4 regions of the Streptomyces panacea genome follow, and region 4 is predicted to be linked to each of the others. Evidence: riboswitches for the same ligand, from Rfam matches in the RefSeq annotation. Region 4 holds a riboswitch; each other region holds the start of a gene.
The links. A riboswitch is a leader RNA that binds a small molecule or an ion and turns the genes downstream of it on or off. The one in region 4 is predicted to bind cyclic di-AMP.
Positions count from the first base shown of each region.

Region 1: it holds a riboswitch for cyclic di-AMP, as region 4 does, so the genes downstream of both, P3L51_RS06565 (transglycosylase family protein) here and P3L51_RS25715 (C40 family peptidase) in region 4, are expected to answer to the same signal.
Region 2: it holds a riboswitch for cyclic di-AMP, as region 4 does, so the genes downstream of both, P3L51_RS27275 (LysM peptidoglycan-binding domain-containing protein) here and P3L51_RS25715 (C40 family peptidase) in region 4, are expected to answer to the same signal.
Region 3: it holds a riboswitch for cyclic di-AMP, as region 4 does, so the genes downstream of both, P3L51_RS06200 (M23 family metallopeptidase) here and P3L51_RS25715 (C40 family peptidase) in region 4, are expected to answer to the same signal.

Region 1 is NZ_JARJHW010000016.1:40,845-44,024, reverse strand. It holds gene eno (phosphopyruvate hydratase) at 1-674, opposite strand, end outside; gene P3L51_RS06565 (transglycosylase family protein) at 956-1,660, opposite strand; cyclic di-AMP (ydaO/yuaA leader) riboswitch at 1,664-1,840, opposite strand; gene P3L51_RS06560 (transglycosylase family protein) at 2,105-3,052, opposite strand.
Region 2 is NZ_JARJHW010000149.1:94-3,273, reverse strand. It holds gene P3L51_RS27280 (right-handed parallel beta-helix repeat-containing protein) at 1-724, shown strand, start outside; cyclic di-AMP (ydaO/yuaA leader) riboswitch at 1,422-1,588, shown strand; gene P3L51_RS27275 (LysM peptidoglycan-binding domain-containing protein) at 1,593-2,339, shown strand; partial or broken gene P3L51_RS27270 (alpha/beta fold hydrolase) at 2,461-3,180, opposite strand, start outside.
Region 3 is NZ_JARJHW010000015.1:13,824-17,003, reverse strand. It holds gene P3L51_RS06205 (M16 family metallopeptidase) at 14-1,381, shown strand; cyclic di-AMP (ydaO/yuaA leader) riboswitch at 1,601-1,766, shown strand; gene P3L51_RS06200 (M23 family metallopeptidase) at 1,780-2,583, shown strand; gene P3L51_RS06195 (HPr family phosphocarrier protein) at 2,654-2,935, opposite strand; gene P3L51_RS06190 (bifunctional acetate--CoA ligase family protein/GNAT family N-acetyltransferase) at 3,070-3,180, shown strand, end outside.
Region 4 is NZ_JARJHW010000131.1:11,028-14,207, forward strand. It holds gene P3L51_RS25705 (ATP-dependent Clp protease proteolytic subunit) at 1-486, shown strand, start outside; gene P3L51_RS25710 (hypothetical protein) at 494-802, shown strand; cyclic di-AMP (ydaO/yuaA leader) riboswitch at 1,192-1,358, shown strand; gene P3L51_RS25715 (C40 family peptidase) at 1,362-1,832, shown strand; gene P3L51_RS25720 (ATP-binding protein) at 1,855-2,301, opposite strand; gene P3L51_RS25725 (8-amino-7-oxononanoate synthase) at 2,611-3,180, opposite strand, start outside.

The sequences.
Region 1 (3,180 bases), on a different contig from region 4:
AGGATCAGGTCGAGCGCGGCGCGGTTGGACTCCAGGTTCGGCGCGAAGCCGCCCTCGTCGCCGAGGCCGGTGGAGAGCCCCTTCTCCTTCAGGACCTTCTTCAGCGTGTGGTAGACCTCGGCACCCCAGCGCAGGGCCTCGGAGAACGACTCGGCGCCGATCGGCGCGATCATGAACTCCTGGATGTCCACGTTGGAGTCGGCGTGCGACCCGCCGTTGAGGATGTTCATCATCGGAACGGGCAGCAGGTGCGCGTTCGGGCCGCCGAGGTAGCGGAAGAGCGGCAGGTCCGAGGCCTCGGACGCGGCGTGCGCCACGGCCAGGGAGACACCGAGGATGGCGTTGGCGCCGAGCGAGGACTTGTCGGGCGTGGCGTCCAGGTCGAACATCGCCTGGTCGATCAGGCGCTGCTCGGTGGCGTCGTAACCGACGAGCTCCGGGCCGATCTGCTCGATGACGGCGAGGACCGCCTTCTCGACACCCTTGCCCTGGTAGCGGTTCTGGTCACCGTCGCGGAGCTCAAGGGCCTCGAACGCACCGGTGGACGCACCGGAGGGGACAGCAGCACGGCCGGTGCTGCCGTCGTCGAGGCCGACCTCGACCTCGACCGTTGGGTTGCCTCGGGAGTCAAGGATTTCCCGGGCTACGACGACGTCGATGGACGGCACGAGCATCTCCTTCTGGGATGTGACGCGTGGAGTGCAGAGCCTCGTTGGCCTTGCGGCATGAGCCTAACCGGCTCCCGGTCGGCGGTCGGCAGATGCCCGCCCGCTGGGACGAAAAGAGTCCTGAATGCCCGTTCAGCCGCGAATGTCCTGGGGTCCGGCCCGGCCCGGTCCAGCCCTGTCCGGTCCGGTCCGGCCCGAAGGCGGTGGCGGCCGGGCGGGGCCGAGCCCCGGCACGGCGCGTCCGGGGGGAGTGAGGCGCGCCGTGCCGGGGCTCGGGCAGGGAAGGGTCAGCTCAGGTGGAGCTGCTGACCCGGGAAGATCTCGTCGGCGTTCTCGACGATGCCCTTGTTCAGATCGAAGAGCTTCTTCCAGCCACCTTCGACCTTCTTGGTGTCGGCGATCTTGGAGAGCGTGTCGCCGGCCTTGACCTTGTACTCGCCGTCGCCCTTCTTGACCGGGCCGCGCGTCTCACCGCGCGAGGCGGACTGCTCCTGCGCGGCGCGCGGGGCGGACTCCTGCTTCGGAGCGGCCTTCGGGGCGGCCTTGGGAGCGGCCTTGGGGGCCTGCTCCTGGGCCTGCTGGCCGGAGTCGTCGGAGCCGGCGTTGTTCGCGGCGTTGGACAGGCCGACGCCACAGCTCGGCCAGGCACCCTTGCCCTGGCCCGCCAGGACCTTCTCGGCGACCTGTATCTGCTGGGACTTCGAGGCCTGGTCGGCGCTGGACGCGAAGGCGCTGCCGCCGTACGCGGCCCAGGTGGAGGAGGAGAACTGGAGGCCGCCGTAGTAACCGTTGCCGGTGTTGATCGACCAGTTGCCGCCGGACTCGCACTGGGCGACGGCGTCCCACTCGGAGGTGGTGGCCGCGGAGGCGGAGGTGGCGCCGATCAGCGGGACCGCGACAGCGGCACCGGTGATGCCGGCGAGCGTGGCGTAACGGACGGCCTTGGACGGGCGGCGGTGCTTGGCCCTGCCGGACTTGCTGGAAAACAGCATGCGAGATCTCCTCACCGACGCCTACGAGGTGAGCTGTCGGGTTCGGGCCAAGTGAGTTGCCCGGCCGTGTGACCCGGGAACGCCTTCACGTCCCCCTGCACACGACTGCACCCCGAGCCGGCCGTACTGACCGGCACTTACCTTTGGGTCCCCCGCTCCTGCCTTCGGCGCTTGACGCGACGACTACTCCCCCCGACCGACGGCAGGATTCGGCGTGACGGTCGACGGTGCCCGCGGTGCGAGCGGTTCAGACCGTAAACACAGACATCCCGGATGTTCAAAGGAGGAACATCCGGGATGATTCGCCCATCCCGTCCCGGGGAAACCCCTGTTTACGCAGGTCGGGACGGAGGCGGGGCGACGTGCCGGTCAGACCGCATCAGTTGGGGCGAAGAGACCCTTGTCTCACTTGCCCAGATACGGACATAGACCGTTTAACTACCCCTACTTCGCGGCCAGATCGAGACTCTGGCCCGGCAGGATCAGGTCGGCGTCGGAGCCCACGACCTCGCGGTTCGCCTTGTAGAGCGCGGACCAGCCGCCCTCCACCTTCTGCTCGTCGGCGATGGCCCACAGGTTGTCGCCGGCGCGGACGGTGTACGAGCCGTCGGCGGCGGTGTCGCCGTCGCGTGCCGAACCGTCACTCCGCGAGGCATGACGACCGCCGTCGCGCGCTTCGTCCGACGTGCCCGCTTCGGCCGTTCCATCCGATTCGCCCGATCCGTCCGAGGCGTCGGCCGACGTGCCCGCCTCGGGTGCCGCCTCGCCGCGGTGCTTGCCCTGGCCGCCGCCGGCCTCGGTAGCGGCGTCCGTGCTCGACTCCGTGCCCGGCCCCCCAGTGCCGGGCTCCTGGGCCTCCGAGGCGGAGTCACGGCCGAACTGACCGGACGCGGGCGTCGACTCGGGAGCGGCGGGCAGGACGGCCGTCTCGCTCGGCTCGGGCTCCGCGGGCGCCTTGGACTTCTGGGCGGCGTCGGAGGAGTCACCGGAGGGCTCGCCGTCCGGAGCCGTACCGGCGTCCGCCGTGAGCCCGGTGACCAGCGCGCAGGTCGGCCACGCGGTCGGCCCCTGCGCGTCGAGGATCTTCTCGGCGACGGCTATCTGCTGGCTGCGGCTGGCCTGGTCGGCGGTGGGCGCGTACGCCGTACCGCCGAAGTCGGACCAGGTCTCCTGGGAGATCTGGAGCCCGCCATAGAACCCGTTGCCGAGGTCGGCGCTCCACATGCCGCCGCTCTCGCACTCGGCGACGCGGTCCCAGGTGGTGGCGTCGGCCGCGCTGGCGCCGGTCGCGCCGAGCAGCGGAATGGCGATCGCCGAGCCTGTCACCCCTGCCGCGACGACGAGGGCGGGGGCTTGACGGGGCCGACGGTGCCGGCCGTTCCCGGAGCGCATGCGGTTGCCTTCCGTGAGACTGCTGAAACGTGAATCCCGAACACGTGACTGCTGAGACGGTCGTGAACGTAGCCGTACTCCAAGGTCTGTCACAAGTCGATGCAGCGGAGATCACGTGAAAGTCACAG
Region 2 (3,180 bases), on a different contig from region 4:
CGGCCTCCAATTCAGCGGAATGCGGATTCGCAACACATACGCCGACGGCATCAACTTCACCAATGGCACGCGCGATTCGCAGGTCGACAATTCGTCCTTCCGCACCACGGGTGACGATTCGCTCGCCATCTGGGCCAACCGGTACGTCAAGGACCCGGCGGTGGACATCGCGCACGACAACTCGTTCACCAACAACACCATTCAGCTGCCCTGGCGGGCGAACGGCGTCGCGATATACGGCGGTTACGGCAACAAGGTGCAGAACAACCTGATCGCCGACACCGCCAACTATCCCGGCATCATGCTGGCGACCGACCACGACCCCCTGCCTTTCTCCGGCGAGACCCTGCTCACCGGAAACGCGCTCCACCGCACCGGCGGCGCCTTCTGGAACGAGGACCAGGAGTTCGGCGCGATCACGATCTTCCCGGCGAGCCGGGACATCACCGGAGTCAAGATCAGGGACACCGAGATCTCGGACTCCACCTATGACGGCATTCAGTTCAAGAACGGCGGCGGCAACGTACCGGACGTGGAGATCGGCAACGTGACGATTCACAAGTCCAACAACGGCTCCGGCGTCCTGGCGATGGGCGGCGCCCGCGGCAGCGCGGCGCTGACCAACGTGACCATCACCGGCTCGGCCGAGGGTGACGTCCTCGTCGAGCCGGGATCGAGCTTCGTGATCACCGGCGGCCCCGGCACCAAGCAGGCCGTCAACTAGGCCCCGGCCCCCGACCCCTGGTTCACAAATATGGGCTTTTAGGTACATATCCCTAGGTCGCGAGCCCGCTCGGCGCCTTCCGTACCGCTCCGCGAGGGGAGCGGTGGAAGGCGCCGAGTCGTCGGCGTAGTCACTCCATGACGTCACGTGCCCGAGGGAACCGCTTCGCGGGTATCGGGCACAGCGGCGCCCGGTCCCCTCCCGAACCCTCCGCCCCCGAACCCTCCGCGGAAACCTTCGCCGGAGGGCGGCGCCGCATTCACGTGACGGGGGGCCGGGTCGAATGCGCGCGTGGACAAAGGGTGTTGGCGGGCTGTCGACAGTGAATTCGCCCAGGGGTGGGCACCTCGCCTCCACTTCGCCGCGATCCACATAAAGTAATCATTTGTCCGCTTTGCGGGGTGGGTCGTTATGGGTATTTCGCGCCTAACTTGTCCCTTTCTGGATGGTGTTGTGTATGCGTGGTTGCGTTGAATGCCCGTGATGTGTGTCACAGGGGCGGCGGGTCACGCGTTCCGCCCGACTGGCCACTTCCCGCACTGGAAAAGAAAGTTGAGACCTGAATCGCCGGGCAGGAATTCGGATTGATCTCCACCGGACCCGTGAATGGCATGGTGCCGTGAATTCAGGACTTGTTTCGCCCGGACGTTCTCGCTTACGTTCTCGTCATTCCGGACGGAACGCCGAATCCTGCCGCCGTCCGGAAACCGCATCCAACCATTCACGTACGGCAGGAGCGGGGGACCCAGGTAAGTCGCCGATCCGGAACACCGGACCGGCTCGGGGTGAAGCCGCGCCCACAGCGCGGCCGGGCATCTCCCGCCCGAACCCGACAGCTCACCTCGCAGGCGACGGAGAGGACCTCGTCATGCCCGCACAGGGTAAGCACCGCCGTTCCCGCACCATCCCGCTCGCCCACCGGCTCATCGCCGTCGGCACGGGCGGCGCCGCACTCGCCCTGCCCCTGGTGACCGCCACCACGGCCGGCGCCGCGCCCGCCCCGCAGCACGTCGCGGCGGCCCCGTCGGCCGTCACCGCCGCCCAGAAGGTGACCCACACCGTCGTGAAGGGCGAGTCGCTGGCCAAGATCGCGGACGCCCGTTCCGTGAGCGGTGGCTGGAAGGCGCTGTACAAGACCAACCGCGACACCGTCGGCGACAACCCGTCGCTCATCCGCCCCGGCCTGAAGCTGAAGCTCGCCGGAAAGCCCAAGGCAGCCGCCGCCCCGACCGCCTCGGCCAAGGAAGCCTCGGCCAAGCCCGCCGAAGCCGTCCAGGCCGCCGCGAAGTCCTACACCAACGACCTCGACGGCTGGATCCGGGAGGCGCTGGACGTCATGGCGCAGAACGGCATCCCCGGCTCGTACGACGGCATCCACCGCAACATCATGCGCGAGTCCGCGGGCAACCCCCAGGCCATCAACAACTGGGACTCCAACGCCGCGGCCGGCATACCGTCGAAGGGCCTGCTCCAGGTCATCGACCCGACGTTCGAGGCGTACCACGTGCCCGGCACGTCGACCGACAGCTACGACCCGGTCGCCAACATCACCGCGGCGTGCAACTACGCGGCCGACCGCTACGGCTCGATCGACAACGTCAACGGCCCCTACTAAGAGGCGGTATCACCACCTCGCGCGACTCTCGGGCCGCGTCTGTCCCTCCCTCGCCGGCCGGGCCGCACACGCGGCCCGGCCGGCGAGCGGCGTGAGGCGCCCCGGACCGGAACCGCGGAGCTCAGGACAGCCCCTGGGTAAGGATCTCGCCCCGCGCCACCAGCCAGTCCATCGCCGACGGGCACACGTCGAGCACCGAGACATGCCCGTCCTCGGGCCGCACCCACAGCTCCGCGCGGGGGAGAGCGGCGAGCATCCACTCGGCGTGCGCGGGTGGTACGACCCGGTCGAGGCTGCCCTGCACGAGCAGTACGGGCGCGGCCACCTCCGCAAGGTCGAAGCCCCACGCGGTGGCGAAGGCGACATCGTCGTCGATCAGCCCGTCCGCCCCGGCCTGACCCGCCTTCCCCGCGTCGGCCCCCAGCGACGTCCACGTGCCCGCCAGCGCCGCGAAGTCGGCGGAGGTGAAGCTCGACGGGTCGAACTCGTCCGTCGCCGCGTACAGTTCGCGCGCCTCGCGCCCGTCGGCGGCGGCCCGCAGGCCCCCGGGCGAGGTCATCCCCTCGTACCAGTCGAAGTCCCGCGTGTACGGCGCGATGCCCGCCAGGCAGGCCACACCCGTCACCCGGTCCGGCAGCAGCGCGGCGCACGCCAGCGCGTGCGGCCCACCACCGGACGCCCCCATCACCGCGAACGACCCCACGCCGAGAGCGTCGGCGATCCGGGCCACGTCGTCCGCCGCCGCGGCCACGTTCCGGCCCGGCAGCGGGCTGGAACCTCCGTAACTGGGGCGGCCGTACGTCACCAGCCGGATACCGCGCGCCGCCGCCGCGGTGAGCAG
Region 3 (3,180 bases), on a different contig from region 4:
CGCTGCCGTGACCATGGAGTTCCACCCGCAGCCGACGGCCGGAGAGGCCAGGCCCTGGGCGTTCCCCGCACCTGAGCGCGGCGCGCTGCCCAACGGCCTGACGGTGCTGCGCTGCCACCGCCCCGGCCAGCAGGTGGTGGCCGTCGAGATCTCCCTCGCCGCCCCGCTGGAGGCGGAGCCCGAGGGCCTGGACGGTATCGCCACGATCATGGCCCGCGCGCTGTCCGAGGGCACCGACAAGCACACCGCCGAGGAGTTCGCCGCCGAGCTGGAGCGCTGCGGCGCCACGCTCGACGCGCACGCCGACCACCCCGGCGTCCGGGTCTCCCTGGAGGTCCCGGTCTCCCGGCTGCCCAAGGCGCTCGGCCTGCTCGCCGACGCCCTGCGCGCGCCGCTGTTCTCCGAGAGCGAGGTCGGCCGGCTCGTCACGAACAGGCTGGACGAGATCCCGCACGAGCAGGCCAACCCGGCCCGCCGCGCGGCCAAGCAGCTCTCCAAGGAGCTGTTCCCGGCCACCTCGCGCATGTCGCGTCCGCGCCTGGGCACCGAGGAGACCGTCGGACGCATCGACGCGAAGGGCGTCCGCGCCTTCTACGACGCGCATGTCCGCCCCGCCACCGCCACCGCGGTGATCGTCGGCGACCTCACCGACGTCGATGTCGACGCGCTGCTCGCCGAGACCCTCGGCGACTGGACGGGCGACACCTCGGAGCCGCGCCCCGTGCCGCCGGTGACCGCCGACGACACCGGCCGGGTGGTGATCGTGGACCGGCCCGGAGCCGTCCAGACCCAGCTCCTGATCGGCCGCGTCGGTCCCGACCGGCACGACCGTGTCTGGCCGGCCCAGGTGCTCGGCACGTACTGCCTGGGCGGCACGCTCACCTCCCGGCTCGACCGGGTGCTGCGCGAGGAGAAGGGCTACACCTACGGCGTGCGGTCCTTCGCGCAGGTGCTGCGCTCCGACCCGCAGGGCACGGGCGCCTCCATGCTCGCCATCAGCGGCTCCGTGGACACCGAGTCGACCGGGCCCGCGCTGGACGACCTGTGGAAGGTCCTGCGTACGCTCGCGGCCGAAGGACTGACGGACGCCGAGCGTGAGACGGCCGTACAGAATCTGGTCGGGGTCGCGCCGCTGAAGTACGAGACGGCCGCGTCCGTCGCGGACACGCTCGCCGACCAGGTCGAGCAGCACCTCCCGGACGACTTCCAGGCGCAGCTGTACGCGCGCCTGGCCGAGACCGGCACGGTCGAGGCGACGGCCGCCGTCGTCAGCGCCTTCCCGGGCGACCGGCTCGTCACGGTGCTCGTCGGGGACGCCTCGGTGATCCGGGAGCCGATCGAGGCCCTGGGTATCGGCGAGGTGAAGGTCGTCACCGGCTGAGGCCGACGACGCCCCACGCGGCGACCGCGCGAAACGGATAAAGGGAACCCCGGTGACGAACCTGTCGCCGGGGTTCCCCGCTATGTCCGCATTCAGGAGGACGTTGCCTGAATGCCCTGTGGCGTGCGCTACAAAATGGCCTGTCCGTTTGGTGATTGAAAGATGACCCCTTTAGCGTCGGTCCGGCTGTCCGCCAGAGCCCGCCGCATCCGCGGCACCGGACAGCCATCGCCGAGTCCCCGTCAGGCGCGAGCCTGGGGAGCCGGGGACCCATTCACGTCCCTGGGGTGAATCGGGGGCCTTCGCGCAATCCGCGGAGGAGCCCGTAGGAGACCTTCCTGCTCCGAACCCGTCAGCTAACCCGGTAGGCGAGAAGGAAGGAAAGGACCAGCCACTTCATGGCGTTCACCCGTGCCCCCGGGAAGCACCGTGCCCCGAGCCGAATGACGCGCAGAAGCGCGAACATCGCCGGAGTCGCGACTCTCACAGCGGCCGGTGTCATCGGCACCCTCGCCTCCCCGGCGCTCGCCGCCGACGTGGAGGCGGCCGTCGCCCAGGACGCCGTCCCGGTCACCCCGGTCCGCGCCATCGTCATCGACACCTCGCTCGCCGCGAAGATCGACGCCCAGGCCGACGCGCAGCACCTGGCCGTCCGGAAGGCCGCGGAGGCGAAGGCGGAGGCCAAAGCCGCGGCCCGCGCCAAGGCCGAGGCGAAGCGCAAGGCGGCGGCCCGCGCCAAGGAGATCCGCGAGGAGAAGGAGCGCGCGACACGGGCCGCGGAGCGCGAGCGCCTCAACTCCTACCGACTCCCCGTCACCGGCTCACCGGTCACCACCGGCTATCGGACCGGCGGCGCGCTCTGGTCCTCCGGCAGCCACTCCGGCGTCGACTTCCGCGCGGCGTCCGGCACTTCGGTCGTGGCCGTCGGCGCGGGCACCGTCGTCGAGGCCGGCTGGGGCGGCGCGTACGGCAACAACGTCGTCATCCGCATGAACGACGGCACGTACACCCAGTACGGACACCTCTCCTCGATCGGCGTCTCCGTCGGCCAGAGCGTCACGCCGGGCGCGCGGATCGCGCTCTCGGGCTCGACCGGCAACTCGACCGGCCCACACCTGCACTTCGAGGCACGGACGAGCGCGGAGTACGGCTCCGACATCGACCCGGTCGCGTACCTGCGCGCGCACGGCGTCGGCGTCTGACGGCACGGACATCCACCTACGACGAAGGCCCCGGCGTCCCGCGCCGGGGCCTTCGTCGTACAGGTGCGGCTCAGACGGTCTCGGGAAGCTCGTCCAGTCCCTCGGCGACCAGCTTCGCCAGCCGGTCCAGCGCGGCGTCGGCGTCGTCCGCGTCGGAGAACAGGACGATCTCGTCGCCGCCCTGCGCGCCCAGTCCCAGCACGGCGAGCATCGACGCCGCGTTGACCGGGCTGCCGTCGGCCTTGGCGATCGTCACCGGAACGCCGGAGGCCGTGGCGGCGCGGACGAAGATGGAGGCGGGACGGGCGTGCAGGCCCTCGGCCCAGCCGACGTTGACGCGGCGCTCAGCCATGGTGTTGCCCTTCAAAGTCACAGTTGTTGTCTAGACCAGTGTCTCATGTGCCCCGTAACGGACCGGTGAGGCACCCCCAGACTGCCCCGGCCGGACAACCGCCGCTACCCGTGTGCGCGCCGTAGGCTCTCCCCATGACGCCGCCGTCGCAGCACGCCTACCCCGCTCACTGGGAAGCAGACGTGGTCCTGCGCGACGGGGGCACCGCCCGCGTCCGGCCCATCACCACCGACGACGCCGAGCGC
Region 4 (3,180 bases):
ATCGCGCAGCTGCTGCATCTCGAATACGCGGCGCCCGACCAGGACATCGCGCTCTACATCAACTCCCCCGGCGGCTCGCTGAGCGCCATGTCCGCCATCTACGACACGATGCAGGTCGTCGGCTGCGACGTGACGACCACCTGTCTCGGCCAGGCGGTGTCGACCGCCGCCGTCCTGCTGGCCTCGGGGGCGCCGGGCAAGCGGATGGCACTGCCCGGCGCGCGCGTCGTCCTCCAGCAGCCGGGAATCGAGGAGCCCGTGCGCGGCCAGCCGTCCGATCTCGCCATCCACGCCGAGGAGTTGCTGCGGCTGCGGGCCCTGATGGCACGGATGCTGGTGCGGCACACCGGTCAGAGCGCCGAGCGGGTCGACTCCGACATCGACCGGGACACCATCTTCGACGCGACGGGCGCCATGGAGTACGGCCTGGTGGACCAGGTCGCGCGGGACCGCAGGGCATCCCTCGGCTTCAACTCCCCCGGGTGAGCGCCCGATGCTGCCACCGGAACTGCCGCCGCTGCCCGCGCTGACCCGCGCCGAGGGCGACTTCGTCGACAGCTACCTCCGGGTCGTCGACCTGGTGGGCCGGATCAACCCGTCGCGCGCCGACGACACGTACGGCGCACTGCGGGCCGCACAGGCCCTGGTGGCCCGAGCGGCCGAACTGCGCGACGCGCTGACGCTGATGCACGCGCGGGGCGAGACGGAGCTGCACACACCGACCCTGGACCGTACGCTCCGGATGCTCGACGGGGAGCGCAGGGCCGGACGCGTCACCATGCCGCCCGGACCGGCGACTTGAGGTGACATGACACCGACACGGCGGCGCGACGCGATACGGACCGGCGACCCGCCGTCCCGCGCGGACACGCCCGTTCCGACGCGCCCGTAGGGCATTTGGCTGCCCGTTCGGCGTATCGACCCGCCCGAAGCGGCCGGGCCGGCAACTTGCGACGGGCGATCGGCCGTCCGGCCGTAACGTCTCGCTGCGTCGCAGGTACAGCGCGTGAGCGGTCGGATGAGCCGTTCACCGAATCGGCCATACCAACCCCAATGGGTCATACGTGATGAGAGTCACACAAGGTCGTTTCAACGCGGAATCGCGCTGAGGCCGCGTCAAGATCCGTGTGACGACAAGCCCCCGCCACCTCGGCGGGGCGGTCCGGGTGGACGCCGAGTCCTGCCGCCGCTCCGGATGACTGGTCGACACGAGTGGATCGGCAGGAGTGGAGGACCCGAGCAGTTCGGGGCGGTCCGACCATGGACCGCTCCTCGGGGTGAAGCCGCTCACGCGGCCGGGCGTCTTCGCCAGTCCGAACCCGACAGGTCATCCTTCACAGGCGGCTGACGAAGGGTTCCGCATGTCCGCGCAGACGCATGTCCCGTCGCTGCTCTCCCGGGCCGGTACCGCATCGGCCCTCCTCGCCGCCGTGGGCGGCACGATGCTGGCGCCCGGCGCCGTGTCGGAGGCCCACGCCCAGCCCGTCGCCACCAGGGCGCTGGATGTGGCCGCCTCCAAGAAGGGCGCGCCGTACATGTACGGGGCGTCGGGTCCACACCGGTTCGACTGTTCGGGTCTGACGCTCTTCTCGTACAAGAAGGCCGGCAAGGCGCTCCCGCGTACCGCTCAGGAGCAGTACAACCGGACGCGGCACATCGCGGCCTCCAGCCGCGAACAGGGCGACCTGGTGTTCTTCCACTCCGGGAACAGCGTCTACCACGTCGGGATCTACGCCGGCGGCGGCAAGATGTGGCATTCGCCGAAGAGCGGCCAGGTGGTGCGGCTCCAGCGCATCTGGTCACGGAGCGTCTGGTACGGCCGGGTCGGCTGACGCCCCGTCGGCCCCGGGCCGCTCAGCCCCGGGCCTGGTCGTCCTGGGTCCGGGCCGTCCAGGGCAGGGTGATCCAGACCGTCTTGCCGCCGTCCGCGGTGGGTGTGACGGACAGTCCGCCGCCGTACTCGGCGGTCAGCGCCCGGATGATGACCATGCCGCGGCCGTTGTCCTGCTGGACGGCGGCCGGGAGCCGCTGCGGCCACCGCGGGTGGCTGTCGGTGACTCCGAGGCGCAGTCGCTCGTCGCGCTCCAGGGTGAGGTCGACCGTGAAGGTCGGCGACCTGCCGAACGTGTGCTGTACGGCGTTGGTCGCGAGCTCCGAGATGATCAGGCGAACCGTTTCGGCGGTGTCCGCGTCACCCGGCAGGCCCCATTCGGCGAGAACACGGGCGACGTATCTGCGTGCCTCCGGTACCGAGGCCGGATCGCTCGGCAGGGTGACGGATGCTTCCTGATGGTCTGCCATGGCGACGCTGTCCCTTTCCCACCGGGACGCAGACCGACCTATGGCTGATGCCCGCGAGTACGTCCCCGGATTGCGCTTCGCGCCACACTGCCACCAACGACACCCGACGCACGGGCGATCCGCCGGGATATGGCCCCCTCTGTCGCTCTAAGCGGTGAACCCTGCTACGCGAGACCGTATTTGAGCGGACTCAAGTTTCCGGCCCCGGCGACCGACAGGCGACGGCGCGCGCGGGGAAGTCCGCGGGCCGTCCGCGGGGAAGTCGGCGGCCCTGTTCGCGGCCCCGTCCGCGGGGAGGTCCGCGCGTGCTCAGGCGGCCGGTGTCACGGCCCCGGCGGGCGCGGTCGCGACGATCGTCGCCAGCGCCGCCTCGACCTGAACGCCGGTCAGGTCCGCGCGGGCCGTGAGCCTGATCCGGGAGATCCCGTCCGGCACCGACGGCGGCCGGAAGCAGCCCACCACCAGACCCGCCGCCCGGCAGTCGGCGGCCCACCGCACGGCCGCCCCCGGGGACGGCGCCCGGACGGAGACGACAGCCGCGTCCGGGCGTACGGCGGTCAGCCCCGCCCCGGTCAGCCCGCGGTGCAGCGCGAGCGCCACCGCCCGTGCCCGTACCGCCAGCGACGGGTCCCCGCGCAGCAGCCGCAGGCTCGCGAGCGCGGCACCGGCGGCGGCCGGGGCGAGGCCGGTGTCGAAGATGAACGACCGTGCCGTGTTGACGAGTTGGTCGATGACCCGGGCCGGCCCGAGGACCGCGCCGCCCTGGCTGCCCAGCGACTTGGAGAGCGTGACCGTGGCGACCGTACCCGGGTCGCCGGCCAGACCCGCCGCGTGTACGGCGCCCCGGCCGCCGTCGCCGAGCACCCCGAGACCGTGCGC